4 regions of the Micromonospora sp. HB375 genome follow, and region 1 is predicted to be linked to each of the others. Evidence: riboswitches for the same ligand, from Rfam matches in the RefSeq annotation. Region 1 holds a riboswitch; each other region holds the start of a gene.
What was found. Region 1 has a riboswitch for cyclic di-AMP ahead of J3R08_RS31525 (NlpC/P60 family protein). Riboswitches for the same ligand answer to the same signal wherever they lie in the genome.

Region 1 (3,234 bases):
TCCGCAGGATCACCGCCGAGGAGCCGCGCGAGGGGCACGGCTGCGCCGGCGGGGTGGGCGTCGGGACGCCGGGCGGCTGCTGGTTGCAGCCGGTGAACGCGGGCCGGTTGGTGGCGAAGTCCGGGTCGATGGTGACCAGGCCGGTCTTCGCCGTGCCGGTGCCGCGGAACGGCGCCTTCATCAGGTCGAAGTAGTGCGACCAGTCCCAGTAGGGCCCCGGGTCCCAGTGCATGCCGCCCACGTTGGCGGCGGTGATGCCGGGCACGTTGTCGTGGCCGATGATGTGCTGCCGGTCCATCGGGATGCCGAACTTCAGCGCCAGGTGGCGGACCAGCTTGGCGGAGGTGCGGTACATCGCCTCGGTGTACCAGGTGCCCTGGCCGGCGAAGCCCTCGTGCTCCAGGCCGATGGACTTGGCGTTGACGTACCAGTTGCCGGCGTGCCAGCCGACGTCCTTGGTCTTGATGTGCTGGGCGATGTAGCCGTCCACCGAGCGCAGCGTGTAGTGCCAGCCCAGGTAGTCGGCCCGCTTCACCAGGTCGACGCTCGGGCCGAAGTAGCCCTCGGTGTCGTGGATGACGATGTACTCGATCTTCTGCTGCTTCGGCCGGTCAGCCAGGTCGTGGTTGCCGTAGTCGCCCGGGTCGTCGCTGAGCTGCTCGTAGGGCGCGGGAATCCACTCGCAGGCCAGCCGGACCGGGCACTCCAGTCCGTCCGGCCGCTGCGCGGTGCGCAGGCCGAGGCGGGCCAGCCGGGAGCGGTCCGGCTTCGCGGCGGTGGCGGCGAGCGTGACCCGCTGGCCGTCGTCGGTGGTCCGGGTGGCGCCCTGGCCGAGCTGGTCGTACACCTCGTCGGCGAAGGCCGCCGCCGCGTCGGCGGTGTCCGCGCCGGAGTAGCGGGCCACCGCGGCGTACCAGGCCGCCGGGTCGGTGCCGGCGCCGACCGGCCCGCCCAGAGCCTTCTGGTACGACGACAGCAGCGCCGCGCCGCCGCGGATGTTCGCGGCCGGGTCGGTGCGCAGCGTCCCCGCGTCCAGCCCGGTGAGCGCGGCGGCCGCGTCGAGCGTCTGGAGCGAGGCGCTCGGCAGCGGCGTCTCCCGCGTCGGCGCGGCGGCGGTGGCCGGGTCGAGCTTCAGCGGCCGGGAGTCGTCGCCGCGCGGGTCCTCGTCCTCGTCGACGTGGGCGCTGCCCGGCGTGGCGAGGATGTGCGCGGCGTCGGTCAGGTGCATCGGGCCGTAGCCGCCGCTGGTGCTGGGCTGACCCGGGTGGGTGTCCCAGCGGGACTCCAGATAGGAGACACCGAGCAGCACGTTCTGGGGCACGCCGTACTCGGCCGCGGCGGCGGCGTATTGTTGTTGCCGGTCGCTCGCGGGCGCGGACGTGTCCGGCGCGGCGGTAACCGGGCCGGTGGTCGCCAGCGCGGTGGCCGTGGCCACGGCGGCGGCGAGCAGTATCCGTCTGCCCGACGGCGGGGCGGAGAGATGCATCGAACCTCCTGGACAGGGATGGGGGTCACTGCGTTTCCACCCTCACTCCGCACACCCGCGACGGTCAATACCTTTCCAGTAAGTAATCAGTCGTGAAAGAAAATTTCACCTCCGTGCGCGGTGTGGCGCTGGATCGCGTACGGAGTGTCACGGCGCTGGAAGTTGCGGATCGATAACGGTGGTCCCTACTCTGGTGAATCGTCGGCCGCACGTCTCACCGTCCAACCCGGTCGGTGACGGTCCGACACCGCCGAGTCGCCTCCGGGCGAGCCGGGGAACCAGGTACCTGGGGTGAATCCGCAGCACTGCTGCGGTAGGGCGGCTCCCTTCCCGCCCGAATCCGTCAGCTAACCCGGTAGGCGGTACGGAAGAAGGAGTACGGACGCCCGGTGGCACTCCATGCCCCGCGGCCGTCGTCGAACCGGTCGGTCGACCGGTTCAGCGCCGCGCCGCGTTCCCGCTGGTCCCGCTTCACCACCGCCCTCGCCGCACTGGTCGGCACCGCCGTCGTACTGACCGGCGGCGCCACTGCGGCACACGCCGAACCCTCGGTCGCCGAGATCGAGGCCCAGATCGACCGCGACTGGAACAAGCTCGAACCGGTCATCGAGCAGGTCAACGACGTACGCGAGCAGCTCGCCGCGCGGCGCAGGCAGGCCGACGCGCTCGGCCGCCAGATCGCACCCCTCCAGGCGCGGGTGGACGCCGCGCTCGGTCAGGTGGGCGGCCTCGCCGCCGACGCCTACAAGGCCGACAGCCTCTCCACGGTCAACGCGCTGCTCGGCAGCCGCTCACCCGGTGACCTGGTCGACGGCCTGGAGCTGCTCGACCGCTTCGCGCACCGCCAGCACGAGCAGGTGCGCTCGGTCGCCGCGCTGCGCGACGAGCTGGCGGCGAAGAAGAAGCCGCTGGACGAGATGATCGCCGGCCTGGCGCGCACCGAGGCCCAGCTCGCGGCGAAGAAGAAGCAGATCGACGCCGAGATCGCCAAGCTGGAGAAGCTGCGGCTCAAGGTGTACGGCAAGGGCGGCGGCGGCCCGCTGCGCCCGGCGCCCTGCCCGGCCGGCTATCCCGGCGGCCCGGCCGGAGCGGCGGTGAAGTTCGCCTGCGCCCAGATCGGCAAGATCTACGTCTGGGGTGCCGCCGGCCCGGACCACTTCGACTGCTCGGGCCTCACCATGGCGGCCTGGGCCAAGGGCGGCGTCTCGCTGCCGCACAGCGCACGCCAGCAGCACGGCGTGACGAAGCGCATCAGCCGGGCCGAGCTGCGCGCCGGCGACCTCGTCTTCTACTACAGCGACCTGCACCACGTGGCGATGTACGTGGGCGACGGCTGGGTGGTGCACGCCTCCCAGTCCGGCAAGCCCATCACGATGAAGCGGGTCGACGACGGCGACATCAACAGCTACGGCCGCGTGTAAGGAAGGGCCCCCTCTTAACGCCTCCGGTAGAGGAGGGGGCCCTTCTTAACAACTGCGGGCGGCGTCAGCGCGTCGGCCAGGTGCGCCAGCTCTGCCAGGACCGGCTCGGCGTCGGGCCGCGCTGCCCCTGGTAACGCGAGCCGTAGACGGCCGAGCCGTACGGGTGCTCGGCCGGCGAGGAGAGCCGGAAGATGCAGAGCTGGCCGATCTTCATGCCGGGCCAGAGCGTGATCGGCAGGTTCGCCACGTTCGACAGCTCCAGCGTGACGTGACCGGAGAAGCCGGGGTCGATGAAGCCGGCTGTCGAGTGGGTCAGCAGCCCCAGCC
Region 2 (3,234 bases), 1.6 Mb from region 1:
GCGCGGGCGGCTGGCGTCCTGGACGGTGGTCGGTGACCCGGCGCAGACGGCCTGGACCGGCGACCCGCAGGAGCTGGACCGGGCCCGGGACCAGGCGCTGGGCCGGCGCAAGCGGCACCGCTACGAGCTGACCACCAACTACCGCAACTCGGCGGAGATCTTCGCGGTGGCGGCGGCGGAGATCCGCCGGCTCTACCCGGATCTGCCGCTGCCCGACGCGGTCCGGTCCACCGGCGTTCCGCCGGTCGAGCGCACGGTGCCCGCCGCCGAGCTGCCGGCGGCCACCGTCGAGGCGGCCGAGGCGCTGCTCGGCCAGGTGGAGGGCACCGTCGGCGTGATCACGCCGGTGCCGCGCCGGGACGAGGTGGCCGGCTGGCTGGGCGCGCTCGGCGCGGGCCGGCTCCAGGTGGTGACCAGCCTCCAGGCCAAGGGCATGGAGTACGACGGCGTGGTGCTGGTGGCGCCGAGCGAGATCCGGGCCGATCCCGGCTCGGGCGTGCGCACGCTCTACGTGGCGCTGTCCCGGGCGACCCAGCGCCTCACCACGCTCGACCCGGTGGGGTGAGGGGCCACGCCCGCGCCACCCACAGTTCACTTGCATACATAGCGATGTGAGCATACATTGGGCCCGGCCGGTACGCGGCAGGGAGGGTGTTGGCGTGGGCGCAGGTCATGACCACAGCAGCGCGGTGGCCAACGCGGCACACCGCCACGCAGGCCGGCTCTGGGCCGCGTTCGCGCTGCTCGCCGTCCTGATGGTGGTCGAGGCGGTGGCCGCCTTCACCACCGGCTCGCTCGCCCTGCTCTCCGACGCCGGGCACATGTTCACCGACGTGCTCGGCATCGGCATGGCCCTCGCGGCGATCACCGCCACCCGGCGCGCCGGCACCGACCCGCAGCGCACGTTCGGCCTCTACCGGCTGGAGGTGCTCGCCGCCCTCGCCAACGCCGTGCTGCTCGGCGCCGTCGCGGTCTACGTCCTGATCGAGGCGGTACGCCGCTTCGGCGAGCCGCCGGAGGTGCTGGCCGGCCCGATGCTCGTGGTGGCGGTGCTCGGCCTGCTCGCCAACATCGTCGCCTTCGCGCTGCTGCGCGCCGGGGCGAAGGAGAGCATCAACCTGCGCGGCGCGTACCTGGAGGTGCTCGGCGACCTGCTCGGCTCGCTCGGCGTGATCGCCGCGGCGCTGGTCATCGCGGTGACCGACTGGTGGTGGGCGGACCCACTGGTCGCCGTCGGGATCGGCCTGTTCATCCTGCCGCGCACCTGGCGGCTCGGCCGGGCCGCGGTGCGCATCCTGGTGCAGGCGGCGCCGGAGCACCTCCAGGTGACCGCCGTGCACGACCGGCTGGCCGCGGTCCCCGGCGTGGCCGAGGTGCACGACCTGCACGTCTGGACGCTCACCTCGGGCATGGAGGTGGCCTCGGCGCACCTGACCACCGACCCGGGCGTGGACCCGGCCGGGGTGCTGGCCGCCGCGCGGACGGCGCTGCACGAGGACTTCTCCATCGATCACGCCACGTTGCAGGTCGAACCCGGAGCGTCAGCCGGAGTGTGCGGAAAGACCGAGTGGTGATTAGGGCAGACTTAAATCACCGTGACTGCTATACACTTATGTCGGTTTTGCCCCACCATGCGGCACTGCGCAACGGAGCCACGCCCGGGCCGCGCCGGTAGGCTCGGTCGCGGCCGCAGCCACCGGCGTCACCGGCGCAGGTGGGGTGGCCGTCGCCTAATCGCCCGAAGGGGCGAGCCGGGGAACCACGTACGTGGGGTGCATCCGCGTCAGCGGTAGGGATCTTCCGTCCCGAACCCGTCAGCTAACCCGGTCGGCGGTTGACGGAAGGACATGTGAATGCCCCCAGTGGCACCTGTACGACGGACGGCCGCCCGGTTGGCGGCCCTGCTCGTCGCGACGCTGACTGTCGGCGTCGCGACCGTTCCGGCCTCCCCCGCCTCGGCGGCGCCCCGGACCGCCCTGCTCGCCGCCGCGCCCGGCGACGACGAGGGCGGCACGCCGGAGCTGCGCGCCCAACTCGACGCGGCCAGCAAGGGCTGGCTGGAGGCGAAGGCCGCGCTGAACCGGTCGGTGGACCGCCAGAAGCAGCTCAACGACCAGCTCGCGAAGGTCGGCGCCGAGCTGGCCGTACGTGACGCCAAGGTCGGTGAGATCGCCGGGGTGGCGTACCGCGCGGGCCGCCTCGGCACCGCCGCGGCGCTGCTCGACAGCAGCAGCCCGGCGGGCTTCATGGACCGGGCCGCCACGCTGGAACAGGTCGCCGCGCACGAGGACCGCACGGTGCGCGAGCTGATCACCACCCGGGACGAGGCCACCCGCACCCGGGCCGCGCTCGACACCGAGATCCGCGAGCAACGCAAGCAGGTCGAGGTGATGGGCAAGCGCAAGGAGCAGGCCGAGCGCGCGCTCGAAGTGGCCAACGAACGTTCCGCCCGCAACAACAGCAGCGGCGGCGGCGGCAGCGTCCAGGGCACCTCAAGCAAGAACGCGAAGCCTGCGCCACGCAACTCGGACGGCTCGTGGCCGTCGGAGTCGTGCAGCGTCAACGACCCGACCCCGGCCAACGGCTGCATCACCCCGCGGACGCTGCACGCGCTGCAGCAGGCCAAGGCGGCCGGTTTCACCAGGTACGTCTCGTGCCACCGGCCCAGCGGCTCGGGTGAGCACCCGAAGGGGCGGGCCTGCGACTTCGCCGCCCAGAAGAACGGCTTCGGCGGCGTGGCCAGCGGCGGTGACCGGACGTACGGCAACAACCTGGCCGCGTACTTCGTGCGAAACGCCGACCCGCTCGCCGTGCTCTACGTGATCTGGTTCAAGCAGATCTGGCTGCCGAGCAGCGGGTGGAAGTCGTACAGCGGCGGCAACGGCGACCCGTCCAGCGACCACACCAACCACGTGCACCTGTCGGTGTACTAGCGCGCTCCCGGGGGGCCGGCCGGATCGGGCCGGCCCTCCAGCGTCGCGCCGAGACGGGCCGCCAGGCTCAGGTGAGCCGCCCGGGCCTGGCGGAACGCGTACCCGAACAGCGGCGCCGGCGCGGTGAGCGTGATCTCCACGTCGATGCGCACGGTGCCGTCGGGCTCGTCGCGTAGCCGGGTGTGGTTGCGCACCGTCGTCGCCGGCTGCTGCCGGGCGACAGTGACCACCTCGTCCTCGCTCGCGACCAGCACGTCCGCCTGGTACGTGACCGGGAAGTGCAGCGGGCCCAGTTGCAGCC
Region 3 (3,234 bases), 6.6 Mb from region 1:
GGTGACCTCTTCGTGGTGCGTACCGCCGGGCACACCGCCGGGCCCGAGGTGCTCGGCAGCGTCGAGTACGCGGTCACCGTGCTGGGCACGCCGCTCGTGGTGGTGCTCGGGCACGACTCCTGCGGCGCGGTCCAGGCCGCCCGGGAGGGGGTCCGGACCGGCGCCGCTCCGGCCGGGCACCTGGGAGCGGTGGTGGACGCGGTCTCGCCCAGCCTGCTGCGCGCCGCCCGGCAGGGCATCGACGACCTCGACGGCATCATCGACGTCCACATCGCGCAGACCGTGGAGACGCTGCTGGCCCGGTCCTCCGTGCTGGCCGAGCGGGTCGCGGCGGGCCGGTGCACGGTGGCGGGGATGTCGTACCGGCTCTCCGGCGGCGAGGTGCGGACAGTGGCGCAGGTCCCGGCGTCACTGCCCGCTCCCTCGTCGCCGGCGGACGCGGACGCGGCGCTGGCCGGCTGACCGGAGCGCCGGACGACGAAGGGGCCGCCCACGGGGGCGGCCCCTTCTTGCTGCGTCCAGGTCAGAGCATCGACATGTGGACGTGGTCGGTGTGGTTCGACGGCCCGCTGTACGACCTCCAGCCGGTGGCCGGGAACCAGATCTGCCGGTTCCAGATCACGTAGTAGATGCCCAGCCGGTCGGCGTTGCGGATGAGGAAGGCGGCCACGTCGTTGCCGTACTTGCGGGTGTCGTTGTTGTGCCAGGGTGAGAAGCCGCTGTTCTGCAGCGACCAGTCGCACGCCTTGCCCTTGGGGTGCTCCCACGGCCCGCCCGGCCGGTAACAGCCCACGAAGCGCGTGTAGCCGGCGCGCCGGACCTCCTTGTAGGCGTGCAGCGTCCGCGGCGTGATGCAGCCCGAGGTGGTCGGGTCGTTCTCGCTGCACGACTCGGCCTTCCAGCCGCCGTCGGCGGTGCGGCCGGGGCCGATCTTGGCGACCGGTGAGGTGGCGTCGACCAGGCCGCCGGTGAAGCCGAGGCCGCCGACGAGCTTGAGGGCGCGTTCGGCCTGCACCTTCTCGCGCTCCATCGCGTTCTTCTGCTTCTCCTGCTCGCGCACCTCGGCGTCGAGCGCGATCTTGGCCGTCTCGGCGCGGTTCTTGACCGCGTTGATGGCGGCCAGGCGCTGCGCGTTGAGGAGGTTCAGCTCGTCCAGGGCGTTGACGCGGCGGACGAACGAGTCGGGCGAGTTGCTCTCCAGCAGCATCGCCATCGCGCCCATCCGGCCGGTCCGGTAGGACTGGGCGGCGAGCTGGTTGACCTGCGGGCTGAGCGCCTCGAGTTCGGCCTGTGCCGCCTGTACCTCGGCGGCCAGCCGCCGCTGGCGGTCCTGCGACTTGGCCAGCTTCGCCTTCGCCTGGAGGAAGTTCCGGTTGGCGCTGTCGATCGCCTCGGTGATGAGCGGTGGTTCGCCGTCCTCCTCGTGCCCGGACGGCTTCGGGGCCGCCGCGGCGGGGGCCGCCGTCGCCGAGTTCGGCCCGGCCAGCACTGCCAGCGAGGCCAGCACGGCCACCAGGGGTGTCAGCCAGCGGCGCAGGGGTGGCGTCACAGTGTTCCCTTCCGTCGGCCGCCGACCGGGTTAGCTGACGGGTTCGGGACGGAAGTGGCCCCTACCGCTCGCGCGGATTCACCCCATGTACCTGGTTCCCCGGCTCGCCCGCAGGCGATTGGGCGGCGGCACCGCTGGCGCCGGTGCGCGCCTTCGGCGGTGACCGGCAGCGAGGTTACCCGACAGCACTCCTGCGGATCTACGTCCGGAAGCCGACCAATAGCGAGATTTCGCCGTGGCGCACCGTGACCAGCGTCGCGTTTGAAATCGATGGTCACCGTGCGGAGTGTCACCATGTCGCCTCCGTACTCTTTCCGCCGCCGAGCGCCTCCAGCGCGTCGTCGCGTCCGGCCGGCGGACGGGGCGGCGGGGGCACGGGCGACGCCGGCTCCGGACCGGGCGCGCGCCGTCCGGCGGTGGTCACGATCGCGGCCAGTGCGGTCGTCAGCGGTACGGCGGCGATCAGGCCGAGCGTGGCCACCGCGCTGCGGACGATCTCCTGGGCGAGGAACTCGCTGGTGAGGATCTGGCTCACCGGGCGGGAGTCGGCGACCAGCAGGAGCAGCAGTGGCAGCGACGCGCCCGCGTACGCCAGCACGATGGTGTTGACGGTGGACGCGATGTGGGCCCGGCCGACGCGGGTCGCCGCCCGGTAGAGCTGCCGCCGGGACAGCCCCGGGTTGGCGTGCGCGAGTTCGGTGACGGTGGCCGCCTGGGTGACGGTGACGTCGTCCAGCACGCCCAGCGAGCCGATGATGATGCCCGCCAGCAGCAGCCCGTGCAGGTCCACGTCGCCCTGGAACATGGACAGCGTGGTGGCGTCCTCGCTGCCGAAGCCGGTCAGATGGGTGGCGGACGTGGCGAGCAGGCCGAGCACGCCGGTGATCACCAGGCTGCCGAGCGTGCCGAGCACCGCCACCGACGTCTGCGCGGTGATCCCGTGCGTCAGGTAGAGCACCACGAACATGATCAACGCGGCGCCCACGATCGCCACCAGCAGCGGCGGCTGGCCGCCACCGATGCCGGGCAGCACGAAGCCGAGCAGGATGGCGAAGCTGGCCGCCAGGCCGCCGAGCGCGGCGAGCCCGCGCCAGCGGCCGAACGCCACGATCGCGGCGGCGAAGAGCACAAGCAGCCAGATCAGCGGTGTGCCGCGCTGGTGCTCGGCGATGTTGTAGGACTTCACCGAAGGATCGGCCGGGTCGATCAGCTCGACCAGGACGATCTTGTCGCCGACCTCGACCCGGGGCGCGCCCGGTCCGGCCGGGAGCGGCGTCTCGACCTGCCGTCCCGCGTCCGGGCCCTGCTCGGCGGCGACGGTCGCGGTGCCGCAGGGGCCGCCCGCGCCCTCCGGGGCCTCCGGCGTCGGCGGGCAGGGTTCGGTGACCACCCGGGTCACGGTGCCGTGGTAGCGGGGGACGTCCGCGCCGCCGACCGGCTCCCGGTCCTGCCGGGGCCAGAGCACCAGCGCGGCGATCACGGTGAGCGCGAACAGCGGCACCACCACGGCGACGAGCAGCCGCCGTACGCCCGGTGGCGTGGGCGGTGCGGGGCGGGTGTGGTCGGCACCCAAGGCGTCTCTCCCAACGGTCGCGGCGACGCCTGGTCCGCCGGACCGGTCTGGTCACCGGGCCGGCGCGGACGTGTCGACCACGTCCGGGTCGTCGCCCCGACATGGTAGGCAG
Region 4 (3,234 bases), 4.7 Mb from region 1:
GCCGCAGCCCCGCCTCCACCACCGGGTGGTCCGGGGCGAACAGCCCGGCCAGCCCCGAGACGCGCAGGTAGCGGCGGGCCGCCTCGTCCCGGGTGGCGAACCAGGTGACCGGCCGGGCGGCCAGCTCGCTCGCCTTCGCCAGCTCGGCCGGGGACCAGACCGCCTTGATGCCGAGCCCCACCACCGCGTCCACCGGAAGAGCCCGCTGCCGGGCCGCGAGCGCCAGCGCCACCACCCCGCCGAGCGAGTGCCCGAGCAGCACCAGCCGGTCGTGCGGGCCCAGCCGGAGCGGACCGAGCCCGTCCGCGACGCGCTGGGCCAGGGCGTCGAACGAGTAGCCGTCGAGCGGCGGCGACCAGCCGTGGCCGGCCAGGTCGGGGGCGAGCCAGCGCCCGGGCCAGCGGCGCTCCAGCAGTGGCGCCCAGGGCAGCCACACCTCGCCGGTGGCGCCCATGCCGTGCAGGAGAATCAGGTGCCGGTTCCCCGTCGCATCGCCCATTGGCGCAGTCTGCCACCGCCCGCCCCGGACACGCGAGACCGAACCCGCCCCGCCCAAACCGCCCGCCCTCGCCCTCGCCGCCGATCTTGGAGTTGTGGTGCCTCCCATAGCGGGGCGAGCCGGGCATACCAGGCGCCACAAGTCCAAGATCGGCGCGCCGAGAGGGCGGCGGGCGAGGGGCGGGCGGGGACGGGGAAGGCCGGCGCCCCGGGACGGGGTGCCGGCCTTCGCAGGGTGCGGGGCGGTCAGGCGGAGTAGCCGCGGCTGGCGATCCAGTGCGCCAGGTCGATCGTGGTGAGCCAGTACGACGGCAGCGACGGGTCGGCCGAGTCGGCGATCCGGACGGTCCGGCCGTCGTCCTTGTAGCCGATCACCGCGACGTAGTGGCCGCCGGGGAACGAGTGCCAGCCGCCGTTGGTGTCGGTGGCGGTGCCGGCGACGTTCGCGACGACCCCCCGGCCGTTGCTGATCGCCTCGACCACGTCGGCCTGGAGCCGGTCCATCTGGGCCGGGCTGGCCGAGCCGGGAATCATCCGGGTCCGGTACGGGTTGCCCTTGACCTGCTGGTTGAGCACGCGCGTGGTGTCCTCGGCCGAGTTGGTGCCCATCTCGGTGGTGCCGAGCGGGCCGGCGAGGGCGTCCTGGCTGCGCTCGATGCCGGTGGCGCTGAGCGCGTTGCGCACGGCGGCCGGGCCGCAGTAGTAGTAGTTGATCTGCGCCTGGTAGTCGTAGTCCAGCGTCTTGCTCGACGGCGGCTTCGGCGCGGCCTTGGTGACGTCCGGGTCCGCCGCGGCCTTCTTCGCCGACGGGGAGGCGCTGGGCGACTTGCTGGGCTCGGCGCTCGGCGACGCCGGCGGGACGCCGATACGCGCCTCGCTGCGGCTGGCGGGCTCGCCGAGCCGTGCGCCGAGTTCGGCGACCGAGGCGGTGTTCTCCTGCTGGACCGGGGCGTCCTCACCGGCGGCGAGGGCGGTGCCGGCGCCGGCGGCCAGCACGAGCGCCGCGGCCGATCCGGCGATGATCTGGTACGGGCGTTCGGTGGCGATCCGCCGCAGCTGACGCTTCAGGTGGTGCTTCACGAAATCCTCCACGGGGGGCGTGATCGGCACACGCCGGCCCGGCACGTGGCGGGGTTCACACGTGCTGGCAGGCCGGATGGGCCGGGGGAACGGGTACGCCCGCGATGCCGGGCGCCCAGGGGCGGTTTGCCGGTCGCGTCAGGCGAGCGCGGGTACCGCGGAGCCGTGGAGGCGGGGGGACGATCGAGGGGTGGGCACGAGGATGGGACTCCTTCCGTGGCCGCCGACCGGGTTAGCTGACGGATTCGGGCGGGAAGTACGCCCTACCGCGGCAGTGGCCGCGGATTCACCCCGATGGTGCTCATGGTTCCCCGGTTCGTGATGACACGATTAGGCGGGTCGGCGCGGCGTCGCCTTCTGCGATCGGGTACCGCACCGGACGCGCCGACACTACCGGCGGGTACTGCCCCTGCCAAGCGCTCCCACCTGCGTAAACATGATCCCCGGTAACGGATTTCGGAACAGCCGGTTACTCACTTCACTCAATGGGACAAGCGGTGGTGACGGCGCCCGGGAGGCGAAAAGGGGACAGACGGCGGGCGCGTGACCGGCAATGGCGCGGCTCATTGGCCTGTTCTGCGCTCCACGCCCGTTTCGGCGCCGGGGGTGAGCCGGCTCACCACATTCCGGGTAACAATTCGGTCGCCTCAGCCGACCCGGGCCGGACGCCAGCGGGCGTTGCGGACGGACGCGCCGACCGGCAGGGGGATCGTCGCCACGCCGCGGGACACCGGGGCGGGCCGCACCGCCAGGGTGGCCGCGTACGCCTCGGCGGCGAGCGTACGGGCGGCCTCGGCGGCCAGTTCGGCGTCCCGCCACGCCTGCCGCTCCCGCTCGGCGGCGCTCTCCCAGCCGGTCCGGCGCCGGTCCCGTACGGCCCGGGCCAGCACGATCTCCTGCTCGGCCGGGTGCCGGCGCGGGTCCCACCCGTTGCGGCGCGCCAGCACGTCGGCGAGTTGCCGGGCGGACAGGTCGCCGCGCCAGTGCGCCGTCATGGCGGCGTGGTGCAGCCAGCGCTCCCGGGCCGCGTACTCCGCCGGGGTGCGCGGGGTGCGCGGGGCGGCCAGCGCGGCGGCCCCGGCCAGGCGGCGGGCGGCGCTGTCCGCCTCGTCGTACGCGGTCCAGGCGCGTTCCGCCTCGTCCTGCGCGGCCAGCCACCGTTCCCGGCGGCGACGGGCCGTCTGGGCGGCCCCGGCGGCGGCCACCGCCACCTCCTCGGCGTACCGGACGAGGTCGTCGCGGCGCGCGGCGTCCTGGTCCACCGGATCGGCGGCTACCTCGGCGACGCCGTCGCGCTCGGGCCGGGCCACCAGCGCGGCGAGCAGGCCGAACGCGAGCAGCATCAGGAAGGACCAGATGGCGGCGGCCTCGGGGACCGCGGTGAGGAAGTGGTAGAGAGCGGTCTGCGACATGGTCGGCACCTCACGGGAAGAACCTGGCGGGAGACTCCGCACGGCCGGTCGGGGCGCGGCGCGGGGGCGCCGGGCCGGCGAAGGGCGGGTGCGGGATGACGTTCGGTGGGTGCGGTGACGGGCGCGGCCCGTGGGCGGATCAGCGGGCGGGCGGGGCCCGCAGGCCGACCGGCGCGGTGATCCGGCCGGCCGGGACCGGCTGCGGGTCGTTCGGGAGCGTGTCGGTGGCCCGTGCGGCGGGCGC

Region 2: another riboswitch for cyclic di-AMP. It lies ahead of J3R08_RS23705 (hypothetical protein); the one in region 1 lies ahead of J3R08_RS31525 (NlpC/P60 family protein).
Region 3: another riboswitch for cyclic di-AMP. It lies ahead of J3R08_RS02105 (hypothetical protein); the one in region 1 lies ahead of J3R08_RS31525 (NlpC/P60 family protein).
Region 4: another riboswitch for cyclic di-AMP. It lies ahead of J3R08_RS11100 (C39 family peptidase); the one in region 1 lies ahead of J3R08_RS31525 (NlpC/P60 family protein).

Annotation. Positions count from the first base shown of each region.
Region 1 is NZ_JAGGJO010000001.1:7,048,881-7,052,114, forward strand. Features, by position in the region: gene J3R08_RS31520 (N-acetylmuramoyl-L-alanine amidase) at 1-1,486, opposite strand, end outside; cyclic di-AMP (ydaO/yuaA leader) riboswitch at 1,725-1,862, shown strand; gene J3R08_RS31525 (NlpC/P60 family protein) at 1,876-2,907, shown strand; gene dcd (dCTP deaminase) at 2,972-3,234, opposite strand, start outside.
Region 2 is NZ_JAGGJO010000001.1:5,403,426-5,406,659, forward strand. Features, by position in the region: gene J3R08_RS23695 (AAA family ATPase) at 1-565, shown strand, start outside; gene J3R08_RS23700 (cation diffusion facilitator family transporter) at 660-1,574, shown strand; cyclic di-AMP (ydaO/yuaA leader) riboswitch at 1,718-1,849, shown strand; gene J3R08_RS23705 (hypothetical protein) at 1,854-2,933, shown strand; gene J3R08_RS23710 (SRPBCC family protein) at 2,930-3,234, opposite strand, start outside.
Region 3 is NZ_JAGGJO010000001.1:412,368-415,601, forward strand. Features, by position in the region: gene J3R08_RS02100 (carbonic anhydrase) at 1-462, shown strand, start outside; gene J3R08_RS02105 (hypothetical protein) at 524-1,549, opposite strand; cyclic di-AMP (ydaO/yuaA leader) riboswitch at 1,553-1,684, opposite strand; gene J3R08_RS02110 (YibE/F family protein) at 1,839-3,122, opposite strand.
Region 4 is NZ_JAGGJO010000001.1:2,378,052-2,381,285, reverse strand. Features, by position in the region: gene J3R08_RS11105 (alpha/beta fold hydrolase) at 1-499, opposite strand, end outside; gene J3R08_RS11100 (C39 family peptidase) at 745-1,578, opposite strand; cyclic di-AMP (ydaO/yuaA leader) riboswitch at 1,785-1,925, opposite strand; gene J3R08_RS11095 (hypothetical protein) at 2,226-2,990, opposite strand; gene J3R08_RS11090 (hypothetical protein) at 3,130-3,234, opposite strand, start outside.